2 regions of the Methylophaga sp. F7 genome follow, and region 2 is predicted to be linked to the other one. Evidence: riboswitches for the same ligand, from Rfam matches in the RefSeq annotation. Region 2 holds a riboswitch; the other holds the start of a gene.
The links. A riboswitch is a leader RNA that binds a small molecule or an ion and turns the genes downstream of it on or off. The one in region 2 is predicted to bind thiamine pyrophosphate.
Positions count from the first base shown of each region.

Region 1 (16,747 bases), 1.1 Mb from region 2:
TAATGCCTGATATGCAGGCACCACACTGGGATCACCTGCCACACCTTTTGCTAACATCGCGGCCTGACGCATTTCGGCAAACATATCCAGATCGTTATTAGATGCCGCGCCATCAGTACCGATGCTGACATTGACACCACGCTTGATGAGCTCGGCGATTGGAGAAAATCCACTGGCAAGTTTCATATTAGATTCTGGACAATGCACAATGTGAACACCCGCTTCGGCGCACCAGTCCATTTCTTCTTCCGTCAACTGCGTCATATGTACCGCAATCAAACGTGGGGAAAGCAGGCCTAAATCTTTTAACCTTGCCAATGGACGTTTACCATACTGGGCCACACTGTCTGATACCTCAGCAGCGGTCTCATGAATATGCATCTGGATTGGCAAATCCAGTTCTTCGGCATTAATGATAATGGCTTGCAGGGTTTGGTCTGAAACCGTGTAAGGGGCATGTGGTGCATAGTTGGTGGTTATACGCGGATGGTGCCGATACTTATCATGTAGGGCCTGGCCTTTATGTAAGTACTCATTTACATCTTTTGCCCAGTTTGTGGGAAACTCAAGAACAACCATTCCGAGGCTGGCACGGATACCGCTGCTATCAACCACCCGGGCAGTTGCTTCGGGAAAGAAGTACATATCACTGAAACAGGTGGTACCACCACGAATCATTTCGGCGATAGCCAGAGCAGAACCGGATTCTACAAAAGCATCACCAACAAATTGTTGCTCAGCGGGCCAGATATGATTATTTAGCCAGGTCATCAGAGGTAGATCATCAGCTAAACCGCGGAATAATGTCATAGCGGTATGGCCATGATTGTTAATTAATCCCGGCATCACGCAATGTTCAGCCATATCTTGTGTCTGAGTAGCTTGATAAAGCTGTTCCGCCTGATTTTGCGGTAATAGCGCTACAATATTGCCCTCATTGATAACAATAGAATGATTTTCGAGAATGAGTTGTTCTGCCGTCATCGGCAGACACCAGCGGGCATTAATGATCAGATCGACGTTTTTCATAGCGTTCGATTATAACCGCCATCGGCAGGAGAACACAGTGCAAAGCACCAGTGAAATGATTCAACCCATCAAATGGCAAGACCAACAGCTGCATTTGCTGGATCAGCGTTTACTTCCAACACAGCAACTCTGGCTAAAATACGAACATGCAAGTGAGGTGAGTGATGCTATACGTGAAATGGTGGTGAGAGGCGCACCGGCAATTGGCATAACAGCAGCTTATGCCGTGGTTTTAGCTGCCCGGGATGCTTGGAATAAGGCGGGTGTATACTGGAAGCAGGCAATGTATGAGCCTCTGGCCAAACTCGCAGCATCGCGTCCTACAGCGGTAAATCTGTCATGGGCAATCGAACAAATGACAGCGATTTATCTCAACTTGCCCGAAACCTATTCTCCAGAAACTGCCTTATTGGAAGCCGCTCTCCGCATTCATCAGCAGGATATTGCGGCCAACCAAACCATGGGGAAACTGGGAGCGGATTTGATTGCTCCCGACAGTATGGTATTAACCCATTGTAATGCTGGTGCATTGGCGACTGGCGGAGTGGGGACTGCATTAGGTGTAATAAGTCAGGGGTATTCAGATGGCAAAATAAAACACGTCTATGTGGATGAAACTCGTCCTTGGTTGCAAGGTGCGCGCTTAACTGCCTGGGAATTAATGCAGGGCAAAATTCCCGCGACTTTGCAGGCAGATGACACTGCGGCTTCATTAATGGCTTCTGGTAATATCCATTGGGTTATTGTTGGTGCAGATCGAATTGCTGCCAATGGGGATGTGGCGAATAAAATCGGTACATACTCATTAGCCGTATTAGCAAAATACCACCAGGTAAAATTTATGGTAGTCGCACCGTTATCAACTATTGATTGGCAAATTGAAACCGGAAAACAAATCGAAATCGAGCAACGGCCATCAAGGGAAGTGACTCATATTGCCAACCAGCAAATTGCGCCGGATGGGGTGAAGGTGTCGAATCCGGCCTTTGATGTCACACCGGCAGAGCTGATAAACGCTATTGTCACCGAAGCAGGCGTTGTGTTGTCACCCTCAACGACTACAATGAAAAACCTTCATAAGCATAATTAAGGAGCAGGATATGTCACAAACCGCACTTGTCACCGGTAGCAACCGAGGTATCGGGTTTGAGTTATGCCGGCAATTAAAAGAACGTGGCTTTGATGTGATTGCGACCTGTCGCCATCGCTCTCCAGCTTTAGCTGAACTGGATGTAGAGATTATTGAAGATGTAGAAGTCAGCGACCCTATAAGTCTTAAAGCGCTTTCCGAAAAACTTGGCGATCGTAAGATCGACTGGTTGATTAACAATGCCGGTATCGCGGCAGGTCTCGGGCTTAATGATATCGACTCCAATGCCATTGATAGTTTTAAAAGCATGTTTGAAGTCAACAGTCTTGGTCCTTTGTTAACCACTCAGGCGTTAGTTGAGCATATGTCCCAGGGTAGCAAGGTAGGCATAATTACCAGCCGTATGGGATCTATCGCCGATAATGACTCCGGTGGTAGTTATGCGTATCGCATGTCCAAAGCTGCTGTTAATGCTGCAGGCAAATCGTTATCTATTGATTTGAAACCCAAAGGTATTGCGGTGGCTATATTGCATCCGGGCTGGGTCAGAACTGATATGACCGGACATGGTGGTCTGATTGATGCGGATGAATCAGCAAAAGGCTTGCTGGATCGGATGGCAGAGTTGAATATTGATAATAGCGGTACTTTCTGGCATATGAATGGTGAAGTGTTGCCTTGGTAAACTACCCATCGCTTTCACAACAGCAGCAAAAAGCCTTGCCGGACCTGCAAAAGCCGCCAAGTAGAATACCTGCCCAGTTTAGCGATAGTAGTCATCAACTCTGGTTTTGTGAAACCGTCGATGGACCGATGGTTTTGAAGCTGTGTGATCATGCCAATATCGAGCAGTCGGCTTTCTGGCAAAAAATGAATAGCCTGTTTGCCATCAATTTTCCGACATCATTGGGGAATATTGCAGAAGTTTATCAACGTATTTCCACTATTAGTCCTTTGGTCATCCCGTCACTGATTAATTCGATGGCAGCGGAATTCGTGCTGGCTCGTTGGTTACCTGGTGAAGATGTGGATCCATCTTCCGTAACAGCGTTGACGATTAAATCATTGGCTAACCATATCGGTTTGATGCATCAGCAGCAGCATCCACGATGGGGGAGTCTGCAACAGCCAGAATATACAGCAGAAGATTGGCCGCGGCGTCTGAAAATAACCTTGCAGCAACAATCTGATTCAATTGAACAAACTGTTTTACAACAGGCCTTGAAGCAGGCCGAACTACTATGTGAAAACACATTTGTGCCCATCATGCCCGATTTACGGTGGGATCAGTTTTTGATGCAGCAAGATAAGCTTTCTGCACTGGTTGATCTGGATGCGATTGTCTATGGTCCAAGAACGTTAGAATTTGTTTTGCTCGAATATTTGCTGGATCAATCACAGGCAGAACAGTTTGCTGCTGAATATCAGAATTATCAGGTCATCCCAGATCTGACGAATGTTCGGTTGCCTTATCGATTATTACTATTTTTGATGAATGTTTTAGGTGAGACAGATTTGAATTCCTGGCTCAACCATCCCGAACGGTTTAGTTAAGCCGTTCGAGTCTGGTGTTGGGCTGCTAATAACTTACGCCATTTGAAATACCCCGCCATAGCGAGAAACAGATAAATACTGAACATCACGATAGTGGCGTAAAAGCCGGTTAATGCATAAAGCACAATGGCTGAGCTGTTGATAACTTGCCAATATAACCAGTTTTCCAATACTTTACGTGCCATCAATAACGTATTCATCACCGAAAACACCATCACAAATGCATCCAGATAGGGATATTGAGTAGCATGAGCCGATAGGTAATAGCCAAACACTAAACTGAGAAATCCACCAGTGGCAATAAAGATCAGATGATATTGCCATGGCCAGCTGTGAATATTCAGTTCTGCGGTCTGATTTTCATGACGATGCCAGAGAATAAAGCCATAGATCGCCATACCAATGTAATACAGGTTTAGCAGGGCCTGCATTGGCAACTGGTTTTCCCAAAACAGGATGGTGTAAATAATGGTACTGATAAACGCTAATGGCCAGCACCATTGTGATTCTCGGGCAGCAAACAGGATATAGCCAATTCCCAGCAGAGCGGCAAATACTTCCCAGCCACTCATTGACGCCAGCCCAGCTAGCGTAATATTCCACCAGCCTGATTCAGACATTAGTCTTTGACTTGATGACGATCGTTACCGATCAGTTTTAATACAAAAACGCTATGCGGCATCTGGGCAAACACCGCTTCAATTTCACTGTCCATCGCATCCATCACATCACGATACTCGCCAAAAATCTGCGTGCTCAATGTATTACGGTGCACGATCAATTTTGGATTGTTTTCCAACTTGGCAATAAACGCCAGAATTGGTTTAACAAATTGCTCTGTCAGCGGATAAAGGCTGATATCTACAGAAATTCGCATGATAGTTTCCTTAAGAAAGGAGGGGCACTAAAGCACCTCAGTTAAATTAGTAGTCGTAAGATACAGTCATACCGAAAGTACGGGGATCAGCATATTGGGTATAAACTCGATCTTCATAGCCAGCTGATGGATCGATACCAAAGAAAAAGCCGCGAGTGTAATAGTCTTTATCAAACAGATTGCGACCCCACAGGGTAAATGTCCAGTTTTGCTGCTGGTACTGCAAACTTGCATTGGTAATGGCGTAAGAACTGGATTTCGCATTATGGCTGTTGGAGTAATAGAACTCATCCTTGCCCTCAACATTGGCGCGAAGATTCCATTGTGGGGTCAGATAGACTTCACTGCCAATACTAAATGTGTAGGCAGGAGCATGAGCTTGCCTCCTGCCCTGAATATTTAATCCAGACTCATCCAGTTCAGGGTTGTCATATTCGTCAAATGTCGCATGCAACAGACCTACTGCCGCAAAGGTTCTTAAGCGTTCATTGATCAACCAATCAACACTTGCTTCAATCCCCATATTGCGGCCTTTCGCTGCATTATCCTGATAATCAATAAAACGGGTACCACCACTGTCGCGTGGCACACCTACAGAGGTTTTTACCTGGGCATCTTTTCGCAAACCATAAAATGCCGTGATATCGGTCACCAAGCTTCCATTCAGCCATAGTGATTTCATACCGGCTTCAAGGTTCCATAAATATTCATTATTGAATTTGCGTAAGCCTGGCGCCAGATCTGCTTCCGTGTTAACCCCCCCAGCTTTGTAGCCACGGGATAATGATGTGTATAAAAGGTGTTGTGGACGGAACTGATAATTCAAACCGACTTTCCCCCGAATAACACATCGCTGTCATCCAGATCCAATCCTTGCGAATCGTCATAATCAGCGTCCCAATGTTCAGCACGTAAGCCAGTTATCAGGGTCAGTTTTTCCGTTAAAGCGGTATCTAATTGCCCAAAAATGGCACTGTTAGATGTTTCATAAGTGTTATTTAGAGGGTAGACATCAGGTGTATCGTTATCGAAGTATTTGCGCTTGAGATCTTGGCGTTGATCGGCCAGATAAATACCTACTGACCAATCAGTTGTATCAGCAAAAATACGACCCTCTTCATTGGAAAGGGCTCTGAATTCTATAGAGTAGTTTTCCCGTTCGCGTTTGTACTGATCAAAACCACTGTAAGGAAATAAACTGGGATCAAACTGACCTTTATACGACCAGTCATCATCATAGCTATATTCCAAATCAGATTTGGAATAGGTCAAAGTAGATTGTAATTGCACTTTACTGCTTGCTCGCCAGTCGGATTTGAGTGCAAATGCATTGGTATGCTGTTTGTCATTGCCAGGCTCATCTGAAAGACTGTTACGGCTGTTATCAAGCGTGAATGCGTCGTAACCATTGTCGATATTTAAATGCAGCAAATTCAGATCAATGGTCAGGTCATTATTGACCAGCCATTTCAAATGTCCGCGGGCAGTCATTTCATCCTGATTTTGCGTATTGTCACGACCTAGAAAATCATTATCCATGTAGCCATCTGAACGATGGGTATGCACAGCTATTCGCCCCAGTAAAGTGTCTTTAATTAATGGACCGCCTACTGCTACACCGACACTTCGGGTATCGTAATTGCCTACGGTTGACTGAAAATTCATATCCAGATCATTGGTGGCCTGTTTGCTTTGCATATTGATAACACCGGCTAATGCATTGGCTCCATACAACGTACCCTGAGGTCCACGTAATACTTCTACTTTCTCAATATCAAATAGTGTGGCTGCGCCGCCACTGCGACTAAAATCGATACCATCAATATAAAGTCCTACCGATGGGTTTAGGGGAGCAAGAAACTCACTGCGTTCACCAATACCACGGATCTGAAAAAACTGACCACGGGAAGCGCCGCTGGAAAGATTTACATTGGGTGCAAGATTGAGAACATCTTCAATGTGCTGGGCACCACGTGATTCAATGATTTCCTCATCGAATGTTGTCAGACTGACGGGAATATCCTGGGCTTCTGCAGGACGAAAATCTGCACTGACCAGCATGGACGGTAAATCAGTGCTATCGGTCTCGGTTTGTGCAACTGCGCCGGGAGAAAATAATGCGCTGGTGACTGCGATGGAAAGCAGGGTGAGTTTCATGACTATCCTTTTTAAATTCTTAAAAAGAACAGGGGATCACGCCATTTGCATTGATCTAGCAAGAAGGGTTTGCCGCCTGTCCCTACGCCAGTATTATCTGGATCAGGTTCATCGGGTCTTCACCAACTGGTGAATCTCAGGCCTTTCGACCACCCCGAGGCTTGTATTAGCAAGTAGGTGAAATATACAGAAAAAAGTGATGTTTTCCCATCTTTGATTGTTCAGATGATACAAAAAAAGGCGTCCGAAGACGCCTTAAAGTTCAAGTTACTACTGACTTAATTTTCAATTTTGGCTTTTAAAGTGTCTAGGCCTGAACGGAAAATACCTTCAATAGCATTGGTAGCCGTTTCGTCATTTAATTCTTTAGGCTCATGATGTTTGCCGGTATAGCCACGGAAAAATTTGGCCAACCAGGTGACCTTGGTTTGGTCGCCTTCAGCTTCTACAGTTAACCAGGCTTTATACTTACTGACAGGCACTGCAGGGATATCATGCATTTCGCCTTCAATATCAACCTGTCCAACCGAACTCATTTCATCAATCTGATACATAAAGCTCATGGATTCTTCGTCAAACTTTTTCAACGTTTCAGTGATGGTTGAATCATTTTTAAGGGTTAAAACGCGTGTCGCGCCAGGTTCATTCCCACCTTCTGCTTTAGTAGAAATAATGGCTGGGTGCCATTTATGCAGGCTGTCGAAATCTTTAACCATGTTCCACACCGTTTCAGCATCAGCATTAATCAACACCGTTTCTTCAACTTGCAGACGTGAAGCGCCATGAGCAAATACCAGCGCAGGTAACAGGAATAAGCCTGTTACCAGAACTTTCAATACAGCTTTCATCATATTTCCTTCTTATATTTCATTTGTAATGCCAACATTTAGCCCAATTAAACTACCATCACCTTCCGAAATGCTAAAGGGAAAAATTCACAAAGCGATCGCGTTCTGAATAGTTGAGCGTTGCAGATGGGGAGCAAAAAACTCAATAAAAGCATAACTGTAACCGCGAAGATAACTGCCTTTACGAATTCCCATGTGGGTCGTACTTGGTTTAAATAAACCACTGGCATCCAATGCCTGTAAAGGAGCATCTTTTACTGGATCAAATGCCATGCTGGCTATAATGCCAATACCAAGGCCCAATTCAACATAGGTTTTAATTACATCAGCATCAGTGGCGGTAAAAATAACGTTAGGTTTAAGACCACGTTCAATAAAAGACTGATCCTGTTGCGCGCGACCGGTAAAGCCCATTACGTAGGTCAGTATTGGATATTGTGAAATAGCCTCAAGAGTGAGTTTTTTTTCATTCAAAAGCGGATGCCCCGGTGGCGTAATCACGGTACGATTCCATTCGTAGCAGGGCAAAATCGCCAGATTATCAAATTTTGATAATCCCTCGGTTGCTATCGCCAGGTCCACTTTACCGGTGGCCGCCATTTCAGCAACTTCAGGTGGAGTACCTTGCACCATATTTAAGTGCACGTCGGGATATTGTTCTGAAAAGGCCTTGATAGCTTTTGGCAGAGCATAACGTGCCTGAGTGTGTGTGGTGCCGATTGAAAGTGTGCCTTTTTTCTCATGACGACTGTCAGCCGCCTGTTCACGTAAATTGTCTACTTCCTGTAACACCCGCTCAGCCATGGCAATAACGGATTCTCCCAGCGGTGTGATAGCCGATAAACGTTTCCCATGTCGTTCGAAGATTAGCAGCCCCAGCTCATCTTCCAGTAACTGAATCTGGTTACTTACACCTGGCTGAGAAGCATGCAGTGCCTGAGCCGCTGCAGAGATACTGAGGCCACGACGAGCCACTTCGCGAACATATTTCAATTGTTGCAACTTCATCCGCTATATCCGTAATTATTATTAGTAAGAGTAAATATATAAGTTTTTAGTGATAAAAGACCAGTTATGGTGCGTTACGTTTTACATTTCAATGATTGGAACACCTTGCTGAGGAAGCTGGAAAGGCACAGTTGTTTGATACTGTTCGCTTTCAGCCATAGATTCACCTTCCCGGGTTAAAATATTTTGCATCTCAGACTGTGCCAGGTATTCACATTTATCTTGAAAACACACTTTTATGGCCAAAGTGAGTGGATCTGCATTTTCTATAACCTCATTATCAGAGGTTTCCGGCGCTTGAATCGAAGCCGGTGGAAAAATAATCTGTGCAGGCTCAAACACCCGGTTTGAATCGGCAGGATTAATAAAAAAAGATGTTATCAATGCAGAACATGCTGCTGTCATAACTAACAAGATTCTATAAGTTGTCATCTTCAGCCTCTCATCCCAGAGTGGAGTTGGAGTTAGAGCTTCGTCTATACACCGTGAAAGAAATGTGAACAATTAGCAGTGTCAGTCAATTTAGGTTAAGGCTATGTTAAAGATTGGCTCTCAGTTCAAATGGCAAGGATTTCTTTATATTCTCATAAGTTATATAGATAGAAAATAATATTCATTGATTGAATATTGCCAACTGGTAAACTTGCTGCAAACTAAGCAGGGTAAAGGTCAATTTATTAATGGAATGGGGTTATTTGCTGGCAGGCCTGGGCGTAGGCATTATGGTCGGGATGACAGGCGTTGGTGGCGGATCGTTGATGACCCCAATTCTGATTTTTGGGTATGGTATCCAACCTGCAATCGCTGTAGGGACAGATTTATTGTTTGCGGCAGTAACTAAAGCAGGTGGTATCTGGGCTTATTGGCGTCATGGCGTGGTGCATTGGCGTGTGGTCTGGCGGCTTGCTGCAGGGAGTCTACCAGCTACCTTGCTGACTTTATGGTTTCTCAGTGCAACCGGTGTTCATGAAGGTAAGCACAATGATCTGATAACGGTTGCTCTGGGCATCGCTTTGATTTTAACGTCTAGTGCATTACTGCTGAAAAACTGGCTGGCCGGGATAATGAAAGCACGTCAGGGGCATCCTTTAGTGAATTATCTATATCGTTTACGACAGGATGAAGCCTTGAAGGCGCCGGCAACCGTCATTATCGGTGCTTTGTTAGGGGTGATGGTGACATTATCTTCGGTAGGGGCCGGCGCATTGGGAGCGGTTGTTTTATTATTTCTTTATCCGAAGATGCGTGGTGTCGAAATTGTGGCAACCGATATCGCACATGCTGTTCCTTTAACGGCAGTGGCCGGATTAGGCCATTCTGCAGTGGGCACGGTAGATTGGTCATTATTATCTTATTTGCTGATGGGATCGTTACCAGGCATTTATATTGGCTCACATCTGGGGGTGAGAATCTCAGATAAGATTTTACGGCCGTTGCTGGCAATCATTTTATTAATGGTTGGGATCAAATGTTTGCTTTAACAAACTAAACGAATGAAAAAGTAATTCAAAATGACAGAAATTAATGAAAAGCTTCAACTGAAAATTGATGCTGTAAAACAGTTGCTGGAGCAGATTGAGGCTGATTATAGCCCTGCAGTCTTGGCGACCAGTTATGGCGCTGAAGATATGGTGTTAATGGATTTGATTGCCAAATTTGCACCGCAAATCGGCATCTTCACTTTGGATACAGGTCGACTGCCCAAAGAAACCTATGATTTAATGCAGCAGGCTAAAAAGCACTATCAGCTTGAGGTTGAGGTTTATTATCCCGATACCCTGAGTATTGAACAGTTTGTGACACATAATGGACCAAACGCATTTTATGACAGTGTCGACCTGCGAAAACAATGCTGTGGAATACGCAAAGTTGCACCGTTAAATCGTGCTTTGGCTGGTAAAAAGGCCTGGCTGACGGGAATGCGTCGCTCACAGTCGGTTACTCGAAATGAGTTACCGGTATCTGAATGGGATGCAGACCATGAGTTACAGAAATTCAGTCCACTGACGGACTGGTCAAATGGCGAAGTATGGAAATATATCCGCGCTTTTGATGTTCCATTTAATGAATTACATAATCAGGGATATGCCAGTATTGGCTGTGCGCCATGTACCAGAGCGATTACCCCAGGCGAAGATATCCGGGCTGGTCGCTGGTGGTGGGAAAATCCTGAAACCAAAGAATGTGGCTTACACGTAAAGGCTAAGTAACAGAGAAAAATTATGACTGAAAAACAACTGACACACTTAAAACAGCTCGAAGCCGAAAGTATTCATATTATGCGTGAAGTGGCCGCTGAGTTTGAAAATCCGGTCATGCTATATTCAATTGGTAAGGATTCTGCTGTCATGCTGCATCTGGCCATGAAAGCATTTTATCCAGGCAAGCCGCCATTTCCGTTGATGCATATTGATACCACCTGGAAGTTTCAGGAAATGGTCAGGTTCCGTGATCAGCGCGCAAAAGAGCTGGGATTGGACCTTATCGTACATACCAATCAGGAAGGTGTTGAAGCGGGTATCAACCCATTCGACCATCCTCGCTATACAGACATCATGAAAACGGATGCTTTGAAACAGGCGCTGAGTAAACATGGCTTTGATGCGGCTTTTGGTGGTGCTCGACGAGATGAAGAAAAGTCTCGTGCCAAAGAGCGTGTATATTCATTTCGCGATAAAAACCATCGCTGGGATCCTAAAGCACAACGCCCTGAGCTATGGAACATTTACAACAGCAGAGTTAATAAAGGTGAAAGCATTCGTGTTTTCCCGCTGTCGAACTGGACAGAGCTGGATATCTGGCAATACATCTATCTGGAACAGATACCGATTGTACCGCTGTATTACGCCGCCGAGCGTCCAGTGGTCAATTACAATGGCCTGACCATCATGGTCGATGATGACCGTATGCGTATCCCGGAAGGTGAAAAAATCCGGATGGAAAAAGTCCGTTTCCGCACACTGGGCTGTTATCCACTGACCGGTGCGGTGAAATCCGATGCCGATACCTTGCCAGAAATCATTCAGGAAATGCTACTGACAACAACTTCTGAACGTCAAGGACGGGCCATCGATCATGATGAAGCCGGCTCGATGGAGAAAAAGAAACAGGAAGGTTATTTCTGATTTTGTTGGTGAAAGGATTATTAAGTTCCTTTCTAACCAATAAATAGAATTGAATACGATGCTCAAATTGATTGGCATCTTGACCCGTAAAGATAATTAAACCAGGCACTCAACATGACATATGAAACTGATGCGCTGATTGCGACCGATATCGAAGCCTATCTCAAACAACACGAAAACAAGGAACTGCTGCGTTTTTTGACCTGCGGTAATGTGGATGACGGTAAAAGCACGCTGATTGGGCGATTGTTGCACGATTCCAAAATGATTTATGAAGATCAGCTGGAAGCAGTGACACGTGACAGTGTCAAATCCGGAACCACAGGAAATCAGGTTGATCTGGCTTTATTGGTAGATGGTTTACAGGCCGAACGTGAGCAGGGTATTACCATTGACGTAGCGTATCGTTATTTCTCTACGACCAAACGTAAATTTATCATTGCCGATACACCAGGGCATGAACAATATACCCGTAATATGGCCACCGGTGCGTCAACCTGTCAGTTGGCGGTTATTCTGATTGATGCCCGTTATGGTATGCAGACGCAGACCCGCCGCCACAGTTTTATTGCTTCATTGTTGGGTATTAAACATATCATCGTGGCCATTAATAAAATGGATTTGATGGATTTCAGCGAACAGGTGTTTAACGATATTCGCAAAGCGTATAGCGAATTTGCCCGTGAACTGGAAATTGAAGATATTCACTTTGTACCGATGTCTGCCTTGAACGGTGATAATGTAGTAAACAGAAGTGAAAACATGTCTTGGTATCAGGGCAGCACCATGATGGAGCTGCTGGAAAATATCGAGATTGGGAAAGATGCCAATACCGAAGACGCGCGTTTCCCGGTGCAATATGTCAACCGACCGAATCTGAATTTCCGTGGCTACTGTGGCACTTTATCAGCCGGTATCCTTAAGCCGGGAGATGAAATCACAGTATTGCCTTCGGGTAGAGAAAGCAAAGTAAAAGCATTGGTCACTTACGACGGTGAACTGGATCATGCCGTACCGGGTGAATCAATTACCGTTACCCTGCAGGATGAAGTGGATGTCAGTCGTGGCGATATGATTGTGCATCGTGATCATCAGCCACATGTATCCAGTCGTTTTAAAGCCATGGTTGTATGGATGACAGAGCAACCACTGGTGGCTAATAAACAATTTAACATCAAGGTCGGCGTTTCTGACAGTACAGGTGTCATGACACAAATTGATCATCAGATTGATGTAAATACGCTGGCGCATAATGTTGTGACTGAGCTGAAACTCAATGAAATCGGTTTATGTGAATTTTCATTAAATAAACCTGTTGTGTTTGATGCATATAAACGTAATCGTACCACCGGTGCATTTATTATTATTGATCGTCTGACTAATGTTACGATTGGCGCTGGCATGATTACTGAAGCCATTAGCGGCATCACCAATGATACTGCAACTTCAACTGATATCACTGCATTCGAGGTTGAATTGAACGCCTTAATCCGTAAGCACTTCCCGCATTGGGATGCCAAAGATATCAGTGATCTGCTGAAGTAAAATCCAAATAAATCAGGCCGTGCTTGCGGCCTGATTTTATGATCAATTGTTCTGCAACAATTACTAAAACTCCCGCTTTTGAATCATTCAAATCCCGTTAAATTTTTCCGTTACATGGATGCGGTTTGCTTTATGTTATTGAAGCCTTCCTTCATTTTTGCAATCTTGTACAGGATTGTTAAAGTTACTTTGTAAATTTTTTGCGAATAATGTGAACCGGTTTGAGTAGCAGTCAGTGATTTAGGTTACATTCTGCGGAACCGGGATTGGTGAATAATGAAAGAACAAGCAGATTTTCGAAAGATAGGTTGTGGTGAGTGTTTAAACAGTGGTTTATTGGGCTTCGATTTTTCGATGGCATTCCAGCCGATAGTCAATACAACCAGCCAAACGGTTTATGCACAGGAGGCTCTTGTTCGAGGCTTGGAAGGACAGGGGGCCGGTCAGGTTTTTGAGAACGTTAATCAAGATAATCGCTATCGTTTTGACCAGGCCTGTCGGGTCAAAGCCATCAAACTTGCAGCAGAGCTCAATATTCAGAGCAAACTCAGCATCAACTTTATGCCCAATGCGGTTTATAAACCCGAACTGTGTATAAGGACAACGCTGGAAGCAGCTGAAATTTACAATTTTCCCATCGAACAGATTATTTTTGAAGTAACTGAAGGTGAGCAGATAAATGATCACGCTCATCTGCAGGATATTATCCAGTCTTATCAGCAACAGGGCTTTATCACGGCGATAGATGATTTTGGCGCCGGTTATGCAGGTTTGAACCTGCTGGCAGATATGCAGACCGATCTGGTGAAGCTGGATATGGCCCTGGTGCGCAATATTCATAACGATAAAGTCCGGCAGACCATTACTCGCGGTATTATTGCGGTTTGCGATGATTTAGATATTACCGTGATTGCGGAAGGTATCGAATCTGCAGATGAACTGCACGTTTTGCAAGAGATGGGAATTGAACTATTCCAGGGATTTTATTTTGCCAGGCCAAGTTTTGAATCTTTAGCAACAGTATCATCCGATTGGTGGCGCTAGGGCTTGCTGATCTTTCATATCCACCACTGTTGGCGGCTATGAAGGGGTAATAGCCCCTGATAAGGCCTGATGCCAAATCCGTTGTTTTGTTTCATAGTTCATAGCGGCATGGGCAGGACTGGTGGAGGGTAGCCTGTGGAATAACGGTGAAATTCTCGCAGCTTCCAGTTGTTTTGCCACATAGCGTTTGAAGACCTGTTCTGCTTTACCACCATTAAAAAAGATTTGTGTTACTGATGGATGAAGCTGCAGAAAAGCCACAAAATCATTAGCAATCATTGACTGCGTTTCAATATTTTGATCCAGGCTCCCCGGTCGATAACAACTTTTCAACACATCCCACACAGCAATCTGCTGCTGTTTTAATAACTCACAGCGTTGTGAATAGTCTAACTTCTCCGAGTGACCATAAAGCGACGTAATGATTGGCCAGAACGCATTGCGTGGATGGGCGTAATAACGCTGCTGTTTTAATGATTCCAGCCCTGGCATGGAACCGAGAATAAGGATTTTCGGTGTTGTGCCAATAATTGGTGGAAAGCTGGTGGCTAGTTCCAGAATTTGATTGTTTTCCATAGCCTTACTGATAGAGCCTGTCCTGATGTCTTATCCAGCCATGCGGATGACGGTTGGCCGGATCATGATGGGTCCAGTGAATTAAGCCGCCCTTATCATTCCAGATATATTCACCGTAAACACGGACTTCATCACCTTCTCTGATATCGTCAATTCTGGGTGCCAAATCGATATTGTGAACAATTAACAGGGTTTGTCCGCTGGCTAATTCAATAATAAAACGTTGATGTCGACTACCGTCGTTGTCGTCGGAAAGTAGCCGGGTGACTGTACCCGACACCTCAATTTGAACATCACTTTGCCGTTGTTCAATGAGCTGTTCAATATTACTGGCCGTTGCGGGGGGATTATTCTGCGGTGCGGGCTCATAAAAACTGCCCATAAAGATCAGAATGGCAAAGCCAAATATGATCCACACTCGTTGTTGCATACGCTTTGGTTTAGACATTATCGATTTGCTCCGCCAATAGCTCAATCCAATAGTTTACTGGCTGTTGTTTAGCAGAAAGGTGCAATTGACACCCAATATTCGCCGTAACCATTTTATCTGGTTGCGTTGCTTACAGTGCAGTAAGTTTTTTTGCGTAATATGGCACATCTCAAATCTGTGGTGTCGGCAAATCCCCATCAGTCCGACCGGTCTGGAAGCGAAGCTTTTATCGCAGAAGGTATCGGTTTTCAGATATATTCATCCTCCCAAGCTATTGTTATCGTCGATGAATCATGGACTGACTTGGTTAGCTTTAGTGGCTTTTTGGGCGGCAATTAATAACGATATAGCCATTTATAATTTCCTGTTATATGTCGTCATCGTTATAATGTGCGGTCCATTGAAACCGTTTAGAGACCATAAATGTATCAGTACGATAAGTATGATCAAACGATGATAGATCAGCGGGTAGCTCAATTTCGCGATCAGACCCGTCGTTTTCTTGCCGGTGAATTGACTGAAGAGCAATTCCGTCCGTTACGCCTGATGAATGGTTTGTATATTCAAATCCATGCTCCGATGCTGCGAGTCGCTGTTCCTTACGGCATGATGTCATCCCGTCAGGTTCGTAAAATTGCAGAAGTTGCACGCCGTTATGATAAAGGCTTTGTGCATTTCACTACACGACAGAATTTTCAAATGAACTGGCCCAAACTGGAAGATGTGCCAGATATTCTGGCGGAGCTGGCGACGGTCCAGATGCATGCCATTCAAAGCAGTGGTAATTGTATTCGTAATACCACTTCGGATCAGCTCGCCGGGGTGAATGCCAATGAAATAGAAGATCCACGCCCATGGGCTGAGATGATTCGCCAATGGTCTACCTTCCACCCTGAGTTTGCTTATTTACCGCGCAAATTTAAAATTGCTGTTGTAGGCTCAAAAGAAGATCGTGCAGCAACCAAGTTGCATGATATCGGTTTGCATCTGGTAAAAAATCACGAAGGCGACGTTGGCTTCGAAGTCCTTGTAGGCGGTGGTTTAGGTCGTACACCAATCATTGGTGAACAGATTCGTCCTTTCCTGGAAAAACAGGATCTATTGTCATATCTCGAAGCCATAGTGCGTGTTTATAACCGCCTAGGTCGTCGTGATAATAAATATAAAGCCCGTATCAAGATCACGGTTCGGGAACATGGTATTAACCACATCCGCGAATTGGTCGAGGCTGAGTGGGTACATATTCGCGATCAGTTAAAACTGGATACAAAAGAAATTGAACGGGTAAAACAGTATTTTACTGAGCCGGCTTATGAACGGGATGCGGCTGATTCTGATAGCAGTTTTGCTGATTTAGTCGCGCAAGATAAAGAATTTGCCCTTTGGGTTAAACAAAATACTGCCGACCATAAAGTTCCAGGTTACAGTGCGGTCTATGTTTCATTGAAAAAACCGGGCCAGGCT
Region 1 covers NZ_CM166511.1:648,814-665,560, forward strand. The annotation lists gene AC08OG_RS03335 (TRZ/ATZ family hydrolase) at 1-1,029, opposite strand, end outside; gene mtnA (S-methyl-5-thioribose-1-phosphate isomerase) at 1,067-2,119, shown strand; gene AC08OG_RS03345 (SDR family oxidoreductase) at 2,130-2,804, shown strand; gene AC08OG_RS03350 (phosphotransferase) at 2,798-3,673, shown strand; gene pnuC (nicotinamide riboside transporter PnuC) at 3,670-4,293, opposite strand; gene AC08OG_RS03360 (YkoF family thiamine/hydroxymethylpyrimidine-binding protein) at 4,293-4,550, opposite strand; gene AC08OG_RS03365 (hypothetical protein) at 4,597-5,376, opposite strand; gene AC08OG_RS03370 (TonB-dependent receptor) at 5,373-6,707, opposite strand; TPP riboswitch at 6,769-6,874, opposite strand; gene AC08OG_RS03375 (SRPBCC family protein) at 6,986-7,558, opposite strand; gene cysB (HTH-type transcriptional regulator CysB) at 7,643-8,563, opposite strand; gene AC08OG_RS03385 (hypothetical protein) at 8,645-8,995, opposite strand; gene AC08OG_RS03390 (sulfite exporter TauE/SafE family protein) at 9,244-10,044, shown strand; gene AC08OG_RS03395 (phosphoadenylyl-sulfate reductase) at 10,075-10,773, shown strand; gene cysD (sulfate adenylyltransferase subunit CysD) at 10,786-11,688, shown strand; gene cysN (sulfate adenylyltransferase subunit CysN) at 11,803-13,233, shown strand; gene AC08OG_RS03410 (EAL domain-containing protein) at 13,510-14,277, shown strand; gene AC08OG_RS03415 (DNA-deoxyinosine glycosylase) at 14,314-14,853, opposite strand; gene AC08OG_RS03420 (DUF3465 domain-containing protein) at 14,858-15,301, opposite strand; gene AC08OG_RS03425 (nitrite/sulfite reductase) at 15,707-16,747, shown strand, end outside.
Region 1: another riboswitch for thiamine pyrophosphate. It lies ahead of AC08OG_RS03370 (TonB-dependent receptor); the one in region 2 lies ahead of thiC (phosphomethylpyrimidine synthase ThiC).

Region 2 (16,747 bases):
CCAGGATAGCCTGGGCCTGAACCGGCGATAAATAATATTGTCCTTCTACCAGACCAAATTCAGCGGCCAAATCTTCTGGACGTGAAGCCTGTGCACCAGCAGCGCCAAGCATTTCCAGAATCATTTCGCTGCGCCAGCCTTGCGATAATAAAGCTTCTCTGGCTTCAGACGGACTTGGCGAAGCTTTAATCAGCTCTATAACTTCATCAATGTTCGCCAGTGCAGTGGCCAGGCCTTCCAAAATATGGGCACGGTCACGGGCTTTACGCAGTTCATAAATCGAACGACGAGTCACCACTTCACGGCGATGACGAATAAAAGCTTCAAGGATTGGTTTAAGGCCCAACGTGCGTGGCTGACCATCAACGATCGCCACCATGTTGATACCAAACACCGTTTGTAACTGGGTTTGCTGATATAGATTGTTCAGAATAACTTCGGGCACATCACCACGTTTGATGACCACCACCATACGCATGCCGTCTTTATCAGACTCATCACGCAGGGCAGAAATACCTTCGATTTTTTTCTCTTTGACCAGCTCGGCGATTTTTTCCAGCAAACGTGCTTTGTTAACCTGATATGGCAGCTCGTGGACAATGATACTTTGCTGACCAGTGGCTTCATTGGTTTCGATTTCGGCGCGAGCACGCATGTAAACACGACCACGGCCGGTTTCATAGGCTTCAGCAATACCGTTGGCACCATTGATAATACCGGCAGTCGGAAAGTCCGGGCCGGGAACGAATTCCATCAAATCACGAGTAGTAACACTCGGATCATCAATAATCGCAATACAGGCATTCAGGATCTCTGTCAGATTATGTGGCGGAATATTGGTTGCCATGCCCACGGCAATACCGGAGGAACCATTGACCAATAACGCTGGAAATTTAGTGGGTAAAACAGCTGGCTCAGATTCGGATTCATCATAGTTAGGGATGAAATCAACAGTTTCCTTGTCCAGATCGGCCAGCATTTCGTGGGCGATTTTCGCCATACGCACTTCGGTATAACGCATCGCGGCAGGTGGATCACCATCGACTGAACCAAAGTTACCTTGACCATCAACCAGCATATAGCGCATTGAGAACGGCTGGGCCATACGTACCATCGTGTCATAAACAGCAGTATCACCATGAGGGTGATATTTACCGATAACGTCACCGACAATACGTGCAGATTTTTTGTATGGGCTGTTCCAACTGTTTCCTAATTCACGCATTGCATATAAAACACGACGGTGAACAGGTTTCAGACCGTCCCGGACATCCGGTAAGGCACGTCCTACGATAACGCTCATTGCGTAATCGAGGTAGGACTGTTTCATTTCATCTTCGATACTGATCGAGTCCAGTTCCAGAGCAATCTCAGACATTTAATATTCTTCCAAAATGAACAAAAGCAAGCCTAGCTTGTTGAAGTTTCAGACAAAAATTTCTGCTGCCAAAACCCGAACAGATGCTAACCATAACAAAGGAGTAATCCTACCACTCTGAGCGATTTCCTGCACGTTTATAAGATACTGCTAGGGTGTACCAGCTTTATCAAAATAATCGCTCAAATCCTGCTCCAACGTCGCGAGAATTTCTTCCAGCGCATTTTGCCAGCCAGTTACAACGGTTTGCGGGTTTGTTTCATCAATCGATGCATCAACACGAAAACCGGTTTGAAACAGCATCTTGCTACGATCAGCATCGCCCGGACTCATAAAAAACTGCATTTCTAAAACAGCCTGCGGCGGATACTCGGCGCGCTCTTCACCATAAAGTTTGGTGACTGCCGCTTCCAACACTAAATCTGCTGGTTGAGAATCATCGGTAATGACAGCACTGAATAAACCACTCTTAGACAACCATCGTTGTAATTGTGAGGTAAACATTACCTGCGGATCAGTAAGCAACACATGTCCTGCCTGCGGTTGATATTCATTGTCGCCAATACGAAACACAATATTCTCGGTGCGATAATGGGGTGCTATACGAACAGGTTTAATGCGTAAAACCCGGTTCTGGGCAAACTCCGCAGCAACATTACCTCGATCAACATCGACAATATAAAAACGCGGTTGCATATCGTCAGCTTCTTTATCTCCACCACCAAAGCCAAAACAACCGGTCAATAAACTGAACAGAACGAAAACCAGCACTCTCTGCCATCTGTGAATCACGAAATGTTGTACTCCTGAAAAAATTTTCTGGAAAATGTGTTTAGGGTCAATTTAGCTTTCATTACCGCCTGGATGAATGGAAAAACTGCGTCCCAGTAATGGTTGAAACTCAAAGAAAAATAGACCCAACGAAACCTGCCGTTATAATACTGGTGGTGACCATCCCTTCTCAAATAATTTAGGCGTCAGATGGACGAGATAAAAACCAAGATCCGCGATATCGCAGATTTTCCCGAACCCGGCATTTTATTCAAAGACATCACCCCGTTAATGCAATCCCCTGTCTTACTGCGTCAGGCCGTTGAATTGCTGATTGCACCCTATCGAAATTCCAATATAACTGCCGTCGCTGGTATGGAAGCCCGGGGCTTTATTTTTGGTTCACTCGCCGCCTCAATGCTAGAGGTCGGATTCATTCCACTGCGCAAACCCGGCAAACTGCCTCACACTACCCATAAGGTCGAATACCAATTGGAATATGGTGAAACCAGCCTGGAAATTCATGCCGATGCCTTGGCAGAAAACGACAATATTTTAATTGTTGATGATGTGCTTGCCACCGGCGGCACGGCCAAGGCCAGTTGTGAATTAATCCAACTACTCGGTGGTAATGTGGTTGGCTGTGCATTCCTGATGGAAATCACTGGGCTGAATGGCCGTTCTTTACTAACTGACTTTAACGTACACAGCGTAATCCAATACTGATGAAGTTTTTACTGTTTTTATTATTTGCCTCTCCCGTTGTTGCAGACACGGTTTATCAATCGGCTGTGCACGAAGCAAAATGGCAGACTGAAGAATCACCGCTTTCCTGCAGCTTAAGCCATGACGTTACGGATTTTGGGGATATCCTTTTTCATCGCGAAAATGGTGAGCCGCTGCAGCTTACTATTTCCACGGCAGATCATCCCGCTTCGCAAAACACTGCTGAACTGATGATCATCAACACGCCCTGGCAGTTCGATCAGGTCAGACAAAAGTTAGTGACTCTGCCCATCAGCTATGGACAGCGTGAATTCAGGGTGGAAGGTAATGCGGCGCAAAAAGCGCTGGCGGCTTTGCAACAAGGTCAATTCGTTCAACTGCAGTATGCCTCGCAAAGCAGCATTCAACCGGTCAGCGTGATTTTATCCAATGTGCAATTTCTGCCCGCCATGCGCGAGTTTCAGGAATGTTCAGACAAAATGCACCCGGATAGTTTTAACGATTTAAAGCAATTCAGTGTGTATTTTGAATCCGAAAAAGCCATTCTCGACAACAGTGCTTCTCAACGGATGAAACGATTGGCGGAGTATCTGAAAGTGGATGACAGCATCACCCGCATTATTATCGAATCGCACACCGACAGTTTTGGTCGAAGAGAACTGAATACCGAGCTTTCAGATAAACGCGCGCAAGTGGTGAAAAACTTTCTGATTGAACAGGCTGAAATCGACGAAGGCATTATCGAAACGCATTCCTATCGTGATAACAAGCCTGTTGCGAGTAATAAAACACCTGAGGGTCGTGCCCAAAACCGCCGTACGGAATTACGTTTAATTCGCTGAATGACGCCATAACGTCAGTAAATCATGGGTGACTTTTTGATAATCAGCTGCTTTGGTAATCGCTGAAATCATTGCCACTGACCCCACCCCGGTTTTATGCAACGCTGTTGCACGCGGCAGATCAATCCCGCCAATGGCAACCAGCGGCGTATGCCCATCTAATAAGCGTATCCATTCTGCTAACCGATCAAACCCTTGGGGTTGCCACGGCATTTGTTTGCTGTCAGTTTCAAATATCGGTCCCAAAGCAATATAACTGGGGTTTACCGCTAAGGCTCTGGCCAGTTCCCAATATGAATGGGTCGAAATCCCTAATCGCAATCCGGCCTGCTCGATTTCCAGTAAATCAGCATCATGTAAATCTTCCTGGCCCAAATGCACACCATACGCACCATTATCAATCGCCATACGCCAGTGATCATTCACAAAAAACTGAATATCACCATGTTGATGAGAGATATCCACCGCACTGGCAATCTCAGTATTCAGAAATGCGTTATCCGTTTGTTTCAACCGCAATTGAATGGTTTTGATGCCAATGGTTAATAAACGATTGACCCAATCCGCACTATCCACCACCGGGTAGATTCCCAATCGTTCTGGACATTCGGGAAAACTAAAACTTTTTCCAATCAGATCCGGGGTATAACTCAGTCGTGGAATATCTCGAAGTTCAAATGGTTGCTGTTGATGAGAAAACAGCTGATAAGGCCCTAATGTCTGCGATTCCCGAATCCCGCGGTTGATATAACTGCGCGATAAAATCACTGCATCACGTATATCTTGGCCTTGTGCTAGATAACACGCCAGACTGGAAGCCAACACGCAGCCAGTGCCACGAACATTTTTATTCAACCGTGGTTGATAACAATAGAAATGGCCAAACGCATTGGCAAAATAATCCGACACAAAACTTTGATCGCCATGCCCGCCTTTCACCAGACACGCTGACAATCCTTCTTCAATTAAATGGCGGACCTGCTTCTCCACCGAGCCGGTGACATTCTCAGAGAGATACGCTATCTCAGGTAAATTTGGCGTCAGCAACGTGATCTTGGGTAAGACGGAGTTACGCACAAACTCCAATATTTCCGGCGTAGCCTGCTTTCCCCCACTCGTAGCCGCCATCACCGGATCCATCACTATTGGCACATCATGGATTTTAAGAATACGTTCAATCGCCTCGGCTATCTCCAAATCAGGTATCAAACCAATTTTGATAGCAGCAATGTCAAAATCCGCAATACAGCTTTCGTATTGTTTGAGAAATTTCTCAGCCGTTAGTGGATTTAATGCACGCATACCGCTTTGTGTCTGTTCCGTCACACAGGTAATTAACGGAACAGGATGAAAACCATGATGGCTCACGGTTTGGATATCTGCTGTCAGACCAGCACACCCCTGAGGATCCATGCCACCGATTAATAAGATAGCTTTTTGTGAATGATCAGCCATGTTGCTGCCAGATTGGTTGGTCTAACGTCGGTGTACTGGGCTTGGCGGAATCACGTTTTGGCATAATGCCCGCTTCAAATGCCAGACGTCCTGCATTGATGGATTGTTTAAACGCTTCAGCCATAAGCGCCGGTTCAAGTGCTTCGGCCACCGCGGTATTTAACAGAATGCCGTCATAACCAAGCTCCATCGCCTGCACTGCATCAGAGGGTTTACCAATGCCGGCATCCACTAATAAAGTCATTTCCGGCAAGCGTTCTCTTAATGTTCTCAACGCATAAGGATTAAGCAATCCCTGACCAGTACCTATTGGCGCACCCCAGGGCATTAAAACCTCACAACCTGCATCCGCCAGTTTCTGGCACAGCACCAAATCATCAGTGCAATAGGGAAAGACTTTAAAGCCATCGGCAATCAGGGTTTTGGTCGCTTCCAATAGAGCAAACGGATCCGGTTGCAAGTTAAAGCTGTCACCCAATACTTCGAGTTTGATCCAGTCAGTTTCAAATAACTCACGGGCCATATGGGCTGTTTTAATTGCCTCGGCTGCACTGTAACAACCCGCTGTATTGGGTAATAAATGACAGCCCAGCGCTTCAATCATGTTCCAGAATTGCTGACCGCTATTGGCCTGCCCGGCACTTTGCCGACGCAGAGATACGGTAATCACCTGAGCGCCTGATGCTTTAATGGCATCACACATCACTTGAGGTGAAGGATAAAGCGCCGTACCAATAAATAAACGGCTACTAAGGGTTTGACCGTAAACGGTCCAGTCAGATGCCTGCATTTCAGCCTCCACTGATCGGCGACAGCACATCAATGCGATCGCCTGCTGATAATTGATAGTTTGGATGTGCTGATTTGGCGATAATATTGTCGTTAATCACCACCACAAACCGGCCTTCTATCCAGCCATGCTCAGCCAGAAACGCCTGCAAATTAAAGCTTGTGGTTTCTATGGGCTGTTCATTCAAAATAAGTGAAATGGGTTGAATCGACTCAGCTTGCATAACGCACTCCCGAATCTGTTTGTTCTGATAATGTTGTCAGTAATTGGTCGACCATTACCGGCCCCAACAAATAACCATGCCGATACAGGCCATTGATTTGATAACCCCACTCCTGCTGGCGAATCGTGGGTAAATGATCAGGTAATGCCGGCCGGCAATGCGCCCGCATTTCCAACACTCGGGCTTCTGCAAAACCTTTATGAATGCTGTAAAGCGCTGATAGCAATTCCATAGCACTACGTACACTCACTGGTGACCGATCTTCGGATTCAATTACCGTCGCCCCAATGACATATTGTTGATCCGGTCTGGGGGCCAGATACAGCGGATAACGAGGATGCATTAAGCGTACGCACTGTTGCAGATTCACTTCCGGCGCATGGACACGCAGCACCTCACCGCGAACCCCACGCAAGTCTTTCAGATCCAACTTGCTGCCATTGCCCCGGCAATCAATCACCGAGGTAAATTTATCCAGCGAATGCCCAAGCGTTTGCTGACAAAGTCGTTCCAATGTAGCGTTGTTTAGCGTTTCAATCGGTTCAATGGTTTGCCAATTGGCGTGCTTAGTTAGAAACTCACCGACCTGCTGATAAAACTGGCGATTATCCAGACAGCTCTCTTGCGGGAAATACAACGCCGACCGAAAATTCTCGGCCAGTTCAGGTGACAGGTTTTGTAACTGCTGAGCGTCAATTTGCTGATAATCAGTCGGATCCAGAATATGTGCTGCACGCCGTTTATACCGTGCCAGTTCAGCCTTATCGCCTTCGTGCGCGACGACCAACGTGCCGCTCTGCGGATTAAATATTGGCTTTTCAAACTCAGCCAGCCATTTATCCCACAGCGCTTGACTTTGAATACCTAGATCGCGAATCGACCGATCTGCGGTCACCGCTTCGGTAAATGGCGCGATCATCGAAGCCGCAATAAAACCGGCACTGTCGGTACCGGCTTTATCGTCTGATGACAGAATCGTCACGGCATGACCAGTCTGAATCAGACGCCAGCTTGTCAGGCGTCCAATCAGACCGCTACCGATAATCAGATAATGCTTCATAGCGTTCTGAATCCGATCCAATCAAACCTGATGATAGATTTTGCTGCCAGCCGCCTTGAACTCTTCTGACTTCACAGTAAACGCCTCTTTCACATCATGTGAAATCTTCATTGAGCAGAATTTTGGTCCACACATAGAACAGAAATGCGCCACTTTAGCACTCGGTTTCGGCAGGGTTTCATCATGGAAAGCACGGGCAGTATCCGGGTCTAACCCGAGATTGAATTGATCTTCCCAACGGAATTCAAAGCGTGCTTTGGAAATTGCATCATCACGTTCATGAGCACCCGGATGACCTTTAGCTAAATCGGCTGCATGCGCTGCAATTTTGTAGGTAATGATGCCGGTTTTAACGTCATCTTTATTTGGCAAACCCAGATGTTCTTTAGGTGTCACATAACACAGCATCGCCGTGCCAAACCAGCCAATCATCGCCGCACCAATGCCCGAGGTAATATGGTCATAACCTGGTGCAATATCGGTGACCAACGGCCCCAAGGTATAGAAAGGCGCTTCGTGGCAGACTTCCAATTGCAGATCCATGTTTTCCTTGATCTTGTGCATTGGCACATGACCCGGCCCTTCAATCATCACCTGCACATCATGCTTCCAGGCAATATGGGTTAATTCACCCAAAGTACGCAGTTCGGCAAACTGGGCTTCATCGTTGGCATCGGCCTGTGAACCTGGACGTAAACCATCCCCCAGCGAGAACGACACATCATAGGCTTTCATGATTTCGCAAATGTCTTCAAAGTGCGTATACAAAAAGCTTTCTTCATGATGTGCCAGACACCAGGCCGCCATAATCGAACCACCACGCGACACAATACCGGTGGTGCGATTTACGGTCAGAGGAATATGCGCCAGACGAATACCAGCATGAATCGTAAAGTAGCTGACGCCCTGCTCGGCCTGTTCAATCAACGTATCGCGAAACACTTCCCAGGTCAGATCTTCGGCAATACCATTCACTTTTTCCAAGGCCTGATACAACGGCACGGTACCGATAGGCACCGGTGAATTACGGATTATCCATTCGCGGGTCTGGTGAATATGTTTACCAGTCGACAAATCCATTACCGTGTCACCACCCCAACGGGTGCTCCACACCATCTTTTCCACTTCTTCTTCAATCGAGGACGTGGTAGCAGAGTTACCGATATTAGCGTTGATTTTCACCAGAAAGTTACGACCGATAATCATCGGCTCAGCTTCAGGGTGATTGATATTGGCTGGAATAATCGCACGACCTTCGGCGACTTCTTTACGGACAAATTCCGGGGTAATGTGATTGGGTTTATCGGCTGGCAATTCGCCTTTGGCTTGCAGTGCAGCACGGCCCATGCTTTCGCGAATGGCGATATATTCCATTTCCGGGGTGATGATACCCTGACGTGCATAGTGCATCTGACTGACGTTTTTGCCGGGTTTGGCTTTGCGTGGCAGACGACGATTGGTGAACAGCGGAATATCAAATTCCTGCCCATCCTGATCACGGGTGAAGTTGGAACTGAATGCGGGTAATACTTCGGTATCGTCACGTTCCTCAATCCATTGCTGACGAATCGGCGTTAAGCCTTTTTCCAGATCGATTGTTTCAGTGGGATCGGTGTAAATACCAGAGGTGTCGTAAACCATCACCGGCGCATTCGGCTCACCCGGCAGATTAGGATCACGGTTCGGTGTATCGGTCAGAGAGATTTGACGAAATGGCACCCGCAGATCATCACGACTGCCGGTAATATAGATTTTTTCAGAACCTGGTAATGGCTGAGTAGTAATGCCACTACGGTCTTTAATATCAATGACTTTTGGATTGGCTGCTGACATCTGATTTCCCCTTTTTGAATAAAAAAGTCGGGGAAATGAAGACGTTGCGCTTTCGCGAACAAGGTGATGGAGATACACGGCGGCTACAGTCAGACAATCAGACGTACCGGCATTCCGGCTTGTTTCCTACGGAGGTTCTAGCCTCTTCAGGTTCAACGGGTTTCATCTCAGCCCTTTCTGATAATTCAGAGGGGGCACCCCGACAAGTGGAAATCATCCTAAACTAAAAATGATTTTTTACACAAGCATCATCTGGCACAATGGGTCACATCAAACGGCATGAATTCAGGCAACATCGGCCATGGCAGATAACAAAAATAAAAATGATGACGACGAGTTTTCCTTGTTTCGCAATGAAATGAGCGACGCCGAGCCGATCAAACACGACCGATTAGTTCATCGAAAACCACCGCCGCCGCCAACGGTCAGAAAGCCCTCCGCAGCCGAACTCACCCATGACAGCAGCGAGTTTTCCAGTCTATTTGCCCCCGAAACCGTGGGTAACGAAGAGTATCTGGAATATCGTGGCGACGGCATTCAAAACCGCCAATTCGCCAAACTCAAAAGTGGCAGAGTGCATCTCGAAGCTGAACTCGATTTACACGGTCTCACCCTCGCCAAAGCCGAACCCACCCTCTCCCAGTTTCTAGAACAATGTCAGGAACAAAAGATACGTTGCGTGCGAATCATTCACGGCAAAGGCTGGGGATCACGCGATAACAAACCGGTTTTAAAAAGCAAACTCAATCACTGGCTCAGACAAAGTGATGCCGTACTGGCGTTTTGCAGTGCAACAATTGAGGATGGTGGAACTGGGGCTTTGTATGTTTTGTTGAAAAGGCAGTTTGAAAAGTAAATTACTAACTAGCCTTTTCGTATATTTCAAGTCATTGACTTTTTAATAGTATTTAAACTTACTTACAGTTGATCATTTGTATAAATCATTCAATTATTTATTTTATTCGAGACTGGTTGGCTTAGAATTAGATGGCCTCCCAAGAGTAATGATAAGGAAATCAGCCTCATTAAAATGCTTTAGGTTCACTTGAACCATAGTAGGAGCAAATTTGGAGAATAGGAAATTGCCCACAAAGGTTTTTATCAGCTACGCACATGAATCCGTAGAGTTGTCAAATAATGTCCTTGAGTTTTCCAATTTATTAAGAAGTAAAGGAATTGATTCAGAGATAGATCAGTATGAAGAGGCTCCTGCTGAGGGGTGGCCTAAATGGATGATGCGGCAGATACAAAAAGCTGATTTTGTAATAGTTTGCTGTTCAAAGCTCTTTTACGAGAGAGCTAACGATTTCTCGGGCAGCGATGATGGTTTAGGGGTAAAGTGGGAGACCTCACTTATACTGCAACAATTGTATGGATTGAGTACAAATAACACAAAATTTATTCCTGTTATATTTGATAGTCACAATAGACCTCATATCCCTCTACCTTTGCAACCATACACCTATTACCAGCTCGATGATGAGTCAAGCAAGGAACGGTTGATTAATAGGCTACATGGTACAAGCAAGTCTAAACGGCCACCGTTAGGTGAAAAGCCAGCAGAAAGACTCATTGATGAGCTCGAACAGAAAGAGCGAAAATCAATGTTTATTAGCTCTATTATTGATGTTGATCTCTGGAATGAAGCAAAGTGGTCAGGAATGGCATTTGTGTCAGATCCAAGTCTGAAAAGCCCCCCAATAGCATGTTTCATGTTTGCAAATGAAGAGGCTGGTGAGAAAATATTTAAAGCCCTAAAGGAAAATTTTGGTGTTTTTGATACCAAAGATGAGATGAGGCTAAGTTTCATTGAGAATATTTCATCAAGTGCACCTAGAGATTACAAAGTTCATTTTGGGTCATCGAGAGACGTTCTGGCAGATAAGCTTGGCCAGTATGGTATGGAAAAAGATTCATCATTACTTGTGACATTTTCGAGATTTCATGAGATGAATCCACCAAGCGATCCCAGCAGTCTAACTGTATTCAAACATTCATTTAGCCATTTCAAGACCTTCTATATTACAAATCTGATTACAAAGAATGGTCAAATTCAGCCTTCATTTTCGAATCTAATTCAAAAGAACAAGATCTCGTTTAGGACGAAGAGTGAAGTTATAAAAGATAAAAATGATGAAGACTACGTTGTTTTTGGAACATACGAAAAAACCTAACAAATACCTGCTAGGGACGGCATTAAGCAGCGCTCCATAATAAATTGAATGAAACAAGTCTGTCCCCACGCAGGTGCATGGGGGAAAAGAAAAACTTTCAGAGGAATGTTCATGGAAGAGGAATTGACCAAAAGTGGAAAACCTGTCTCTCAGAAAACATTTGGAACAATGGTATGCCAAGATAAAATATGCAGGCATGCTGCGGTTGAATTAGAGCTATTTGACACTGACCTACGACTATTTGGAAGGTATCTGCATCACAATGGATTTCGAACAATCAAAGAAGCTAGAAAGGTTCTTGAAAAATTTGTGAGAAGTAAATCAAATCCTTTTGTCGAATTATCACCCAAAAAGACCGACATTATCGATTTCAACTTATGGAAACAAGGAAGAAAGTAATCGATGTCTAAAGATGAAATTGAGGCAAAAATTGAGTTTCAAGAAATAATAGCCGAAGCAAATCCTGGTAGCTTTAAACCGGTTCGATTTACTCGAGTTAAATATAAACTCAGTCCTCAATCGCACATTGATATTCGTCAATACCAACGAGGTTATGATCTTGAAGGTGAAGATGTGTTTTTCCCCACTAAAAAAGGGTTTAGATTTCCAGAGCGCGAATTCAGAAAAGTCGTTGAAAAATATGCATTAATGCCTGAAACGTATATACACCCGATTATTGTAGAAAAGTGTTTTTCACTTCTAAAGAATAATCATTATGAGAGCGCAGTTATACAAGCATTCAAAGCTATTGAAGTATTTACCCGTAAAAAAGTTGGGGCAGGTTCTGAACTATTTGGTGAGCGCTTGTTAAAAAAGGCCTTTCACCCCGAAGATGGCATTCTCACTAATTACAGTCTTCCTAAAAATGAAAGAGCTGCTTTTCTCAATTACATAACTGGAGCATTCAGCTTCTACAGAAATTCGAGCTTTCATCGTGATGTAGATCTGGACATGATTTCAGCATTTGATCGTATTGCTGTGGCTAGTGACTTACTTAAAATTATTGAAGATTCTCAGATCAAATAATTTAAATAACTCGATGCTCATCTCATAGCTTTCATAAAAATATAGGTCAGTAAATGAAGATATCAACAGAAGATATGTATAGCGCACTCGAACGCTCAGGGTACTTACTTGAATCAACAATATCTGAAAAGTTGTCATCACTTGGTTTTTTCGTGCAAGCCAATCAGGTAATAGAGGATCCAATTACAGGTAAAGCTCGTGAACTAGATATTATTGCTGAATACTATGGTGATCATACTCATGACTCTAGCATTAGGGCTTGCAGCAAAATCGAATATGTATTCGAAGTAAAAAATAATACATTCCCAATATTGCTTTTATCAGAGTTTCGTTCAAATCCTAACATTGAAGAATGGTGTGGTTTGAAGGAAGCCCTCACTGTTCCAGATAATGTGAGTTATGGTGTGCTAGATTCAACTTACTATGACAAATTGATAGCCAACAATGATCACGTTTTCACTCAATACTGCTCATTTCATCAAAAAAAAGAAAAGGATGAACTTATGGCATTGCATCCCGAAGCAATGCACACAGGAATTTCAAAAATTGTTCAGTATTGCGAGGAACAACTCGAATTGTGGGAAAACATTTATGACGATCATGAAGCGGTCCAATATTTCAGGCATTTCCTGTATATGCCAGTTTTATTGATAAAAGATTCTCTATTTGAATTGATTGATGGAAAGATACAACAAGTAGATCGTTCCACTCTCATCATTAATTATTATCACAAAAAAGAACCCAAACTAGCTCATATACAAGTTGTGACAGAAGCTGGATTAGATGAATTTATACAATTCTGTCAATCATTAGAAAAAGAGGCATTAAATAGAATGAGGAAAGCAAAAGCAGCTCAATAAAGGGCAAGATCAAAAGGGGTCAGAGTCGATTGAAACTCACTTCAAAACAATTATATTTGAGATCAGTGTAAAAATATAAAGAACTGAATTAGATTTACTAAATCTCTTTGAGGAGAAACCAATGGGACTGAATAAAATAGCGGATGCCAAACTTCAAAAATATAACTGTCTTAAAAAAGATCTTTTGGAAAATGGCTTATGGATAAACTTTAACAGTCCCTATGGTTTAGAACATCGTAGTCATTCAATCAAGAAAACGTTAGAAAGTGGAAATTTTTTATCTGCTCTCTTAGTTACTGAAGCAGAGATTTCCAGAGCTTTACTTCAGGAAGTATGTTTGCAATATTTCATCGGCATTCATTCACAAGTAACCAGAGCTATTTATAACCCGAATACTGATAAAGACCAAACACTTAAAAATATTAAAAAATTGATTGAGCAAAACGTTTTCACTGATGAACAAGTAGAAAGTTATTTAGATATTGCTGCGGGTTTTTGTGGACGGTATGCAAATCAGGTCAAACCGAGCTGAAAATAGAAATCAATAGGGTCAGAGTGTTTGATTTTGGGTGACGATATATGAAAGACGAATGAAGAAATTATCACGACCAAGTGCGATCCGAAATGACGATAAAATTGTTCTATCGGTCCGGCAGTGGGTTAACACTTTTGTGATGGAAATGAATCTTTGCCCGTTTGCTAAGTATGAGATGCTGAACAATCGGGTGCGCTTTGCTACCATAAGAGCGATAACGGAAGAGCAATTGTTGATGTCACTGCAAGACGAGCTGGAACTGCTCAATAGTGATCCGTCAGTTGAAACTACGCTGCTGATTCACCCACATGTATTGCAGGACTTTTATGATTACAATCAGTTTTTAAGTAATGCTGATAACCTCCTTTTGGATATGGGACTGGAAGGTACCTATCAGATCGCCAGTTTCCATCCAGATTACCAATTTGGTGGAACAAATCCGGACGATGCAGAGAATTATACAAACCGCTCTCCCTACCCCTTGTTGCATCTTATTAGGGAGGCGAGTCTTGAGCGAGCTATTGTGGAATATCCTGATGTCGATCAAGTTCCAATACGAAACGTGGCGCTAATGAATAGTCTGGGACACAATAAGCTGCAGGCACTATTTGAGAGCCTATTTAAGCTCTAGGGAGTAGTAGTACTTTTTAGCTCCATCCAACAATAAGTGGTGTCTGACCCCATTAATTTCAGAATTAGAAGACCACCTGATAATAATAATTATGAGGCCAATAGCCTCATTAACACGCCGTTATAAAAAAGGGTAATTATGAAGTTTATTTCAATAAGTTTAATGCTTATTACTTCTCTGTTATCAACGGGATGTAGCACTTACAACTACAGACCAGAGATTGAAGGGTCAATAAAAACTCAAAATGAGCGCCTTGCACATTTGAATACATCGGATTGCTGCGTCACACCCGAAATGATGAACAAAGAAATGTTAAGTGAAGAAACTATTCACTTCACAATGTTAGAAAATAGCCATGCTACCGATTTCAATGATTTTAAAAGCCATTACAAACTTTTCGATATATCTAAATTATCTGGCACTACTTATTACAAGCTTGTTACGTATACACAAGAAAAAAACACATCACCAATTCAATTATTTTTACCTAAAATCTATATCCTTGATGAGAACTATAAAATATTGAGAGAATCAGGTCCTAATCATTTAAGCTTTGTTAGGTGGTCCATAAGGGGAAATAACCACTTTGAGTTATTTATTAAAATAGATAAAGAATCGTCACCGAATCAAAAATATATCCTAATTACAGCAAGCCAAGTTCCATATGGAGAACATATCGACTACAGCAAAACCTATAACTCCTTTTACACAAATATCATTGGCAATCAAGCTTATACCGTAAGCGAACCAAAAAATGACTCATTAAGCTTTATAACATCTCCCTCTGGTGCTTTAACAATTGAAAACTTGGGCGTGATGGACAGACCGTTGAATGATAGTGCTTATAGATTTTGATATTTTATAACAATGTACAAAAACAATAGGGTCAGAGAGTTTGATGTTCCAGTTATATCGGTTTGTTTGAGGAGTGTTTTTCTGACATCACATGACATTAAAGCAGACGCTACAAGCTACCTGATGGATCCCAATAATATCAGGGGTAGCAACTTGAAAAAAGAATGGATAGACCTAATCAATGGATATCAAGGGGTCAGCCAACTTGTTTTTACGATTTGGTAGCACGGTTTTCTACCTCCTTTGGCTAACGGTCTGAGAAAGGCCACAACTCAAAGTTTTATTTTGGAGCTTCAATGATGACAACCGAATGGCTGGAAATCAATCAGGGTAGCGCCCCCGTACTGGTGAGCTTACCGCATACCGGAACGCAAATCCCCGACTCTATCCAATCTCAGCTTGCCTGTTCGACCGAACAAGCCCTGACAGATACCGACTGGTATGTGCACCAGTTGTACGATTTTGTCAGCTCAATGGGAATATCCACCGTTCGTACTGCTATTTCCCGCTGCGTGGTCGATGTAAACCGCGATCCTTCCGGTCAGTCATTGTACCCTGGCCAGGCCACCACAGAGCTTTGCCCAACAACCCGTTTTGATGGTCAGCCGCTGTATTCAGCGCCTCTTGACGACGCAGAAATTGAACGTCGTAAAAAGCAGTATTTTGAACCCTACCATGCCGCTATTCGGGGGCAGTTGGACCGGTTGTTGCTGGATCACGACATTGTCATTCTGTTTGACGCCCACTCGATTCGTTCACAATGTCCGCGACTGTTCGACGGCACTTTGCCCAACTTGAACCTGGGTACGAATAGTGGTCGAAGCTGCGCACCAGACCTTGCCCTTCTGGTCGAAAAGCATTTATCCGGTGGTAATTTTTCTTTCGTGCATAACGGTCGGTTTAAAGGTGGCTGGATAACCCGTCATTATGGCCAGCCTTCCAGTCAGGTTCACGGGTTGCAGTTGGAAATAGCTCAGCAAAGCTACATGCACGAAGTTCAAGGTGACTCTCCTGCCCCATATTCTGCTGCCCGTGCTGCTGCATTGCAGTCAGAACTGAATGGTCTGTTTGTTAAGCTGGTGAACTGGGCTCAGGCCAAGGGTTCAAGGGGTCAGCCAACTTGAAAAGTTTACTTGCTACTCTGAAAATCAAGGAATCAATAGGGTCAGAGTCGATTGAAATTTGCTTCACAACTATCAATGGTAACTGACCCCATTTATTTCAATTTTTGTCCGTGCTACAGACATTGAGCATCATGGAATATTTATCAGAACTCGGACATATTGGTCTTTTTATCTCTGCATTTTTAGCCGCGACGATTTTACCTTTAAGCTCAGAAATTGTTTTGAGTGCGTTATTGCTGAATGGTTTATCACCCACGACGCTCGTAATCATTGCAACAACAGGAAACGTTTTGGGTTCACTCACAAACTATGCTTTAGGTTACTGGGCTAGCTTGGTTGTGGTAAAAAAGTGGTTAAGGATGTCGGAAGCTGATTTCGTACGAGCAGAACAGCGCTTTGTTAAATACGGCATGTTTGCGTTGTGTTTTGCTTGGGTTCCAATAATCGGTGACCCATTAACCGTT
Region 2 covers NZ_CM166511.1:1,766,603-1,783,349, forward strand. The annotation lists gene gyrA (DNA gyrase subunit A) at 1-1,378, opposite strand, end outside; gene AC08OG_RS08990 (ABC-type transport auxiliary lipoprotein family protein) at 1,529-2,170, opposite strand; gene AC08OG_RS08995 (adenine phosphoribosyltransferase) at 2,360-2,875, shown strand; gene AC08OG_RS09000 (OmpA family protein) at 2,875-3,717, shown strand; gene thiE (thiamine phosphate synthase) at 3,706-5,172, opposite strand; gene AC08OG_RS09010 (thiazole synthase) at 5,165-5,962, opposite strand; gene thiS (sulfur carrier protein ThiS) at 5,964-6,185, opposite strand; gene AC08OG_RS09020 (FAD-dependent oxidoreductase) at 6,175-7,245, opposite strand; gene thiC (phosphomethylpyrimidine synthase ThiC) at 7,267-9,078, opposite strand; TPP riboswitch at 9,185-9,290, opposite strand; gene AC08OG_RS09030 (Smr/MutS family protein) at 9,380-9,934, shown strand; gene AC08OG_RS09035 (SEFIR domain-containing protein) at 10,146-11,252, shown strand; gene AC08OG_RS09040 (hypothetical protein) at 11,364-11,651, shown strand; gene AC08OG_RS09045 (TIGR02391 family protein) at 11,655-12,278, shown strand; gene AC08OG_RS09050 (hypothetical protein) at 12,332-13,138, shown strand; gene AC08OG_RS09055 (hypothetical protein) at 13,260-13,670, shown strand; gene AC08OG_RS09060 (DUF1415 domain-containing protein) at 13,729-14,304, shown strand; gene AC08OG_RS09065 (hypothetical protein) at 14,443-15,159, shown strand; gene hutG (N-formylglutamate deformylase) at 15,456-16,283, shown strand; gene AC08OG_RS09075 (YqaA family protein) at 16,415-16,747, shown strand, end outside.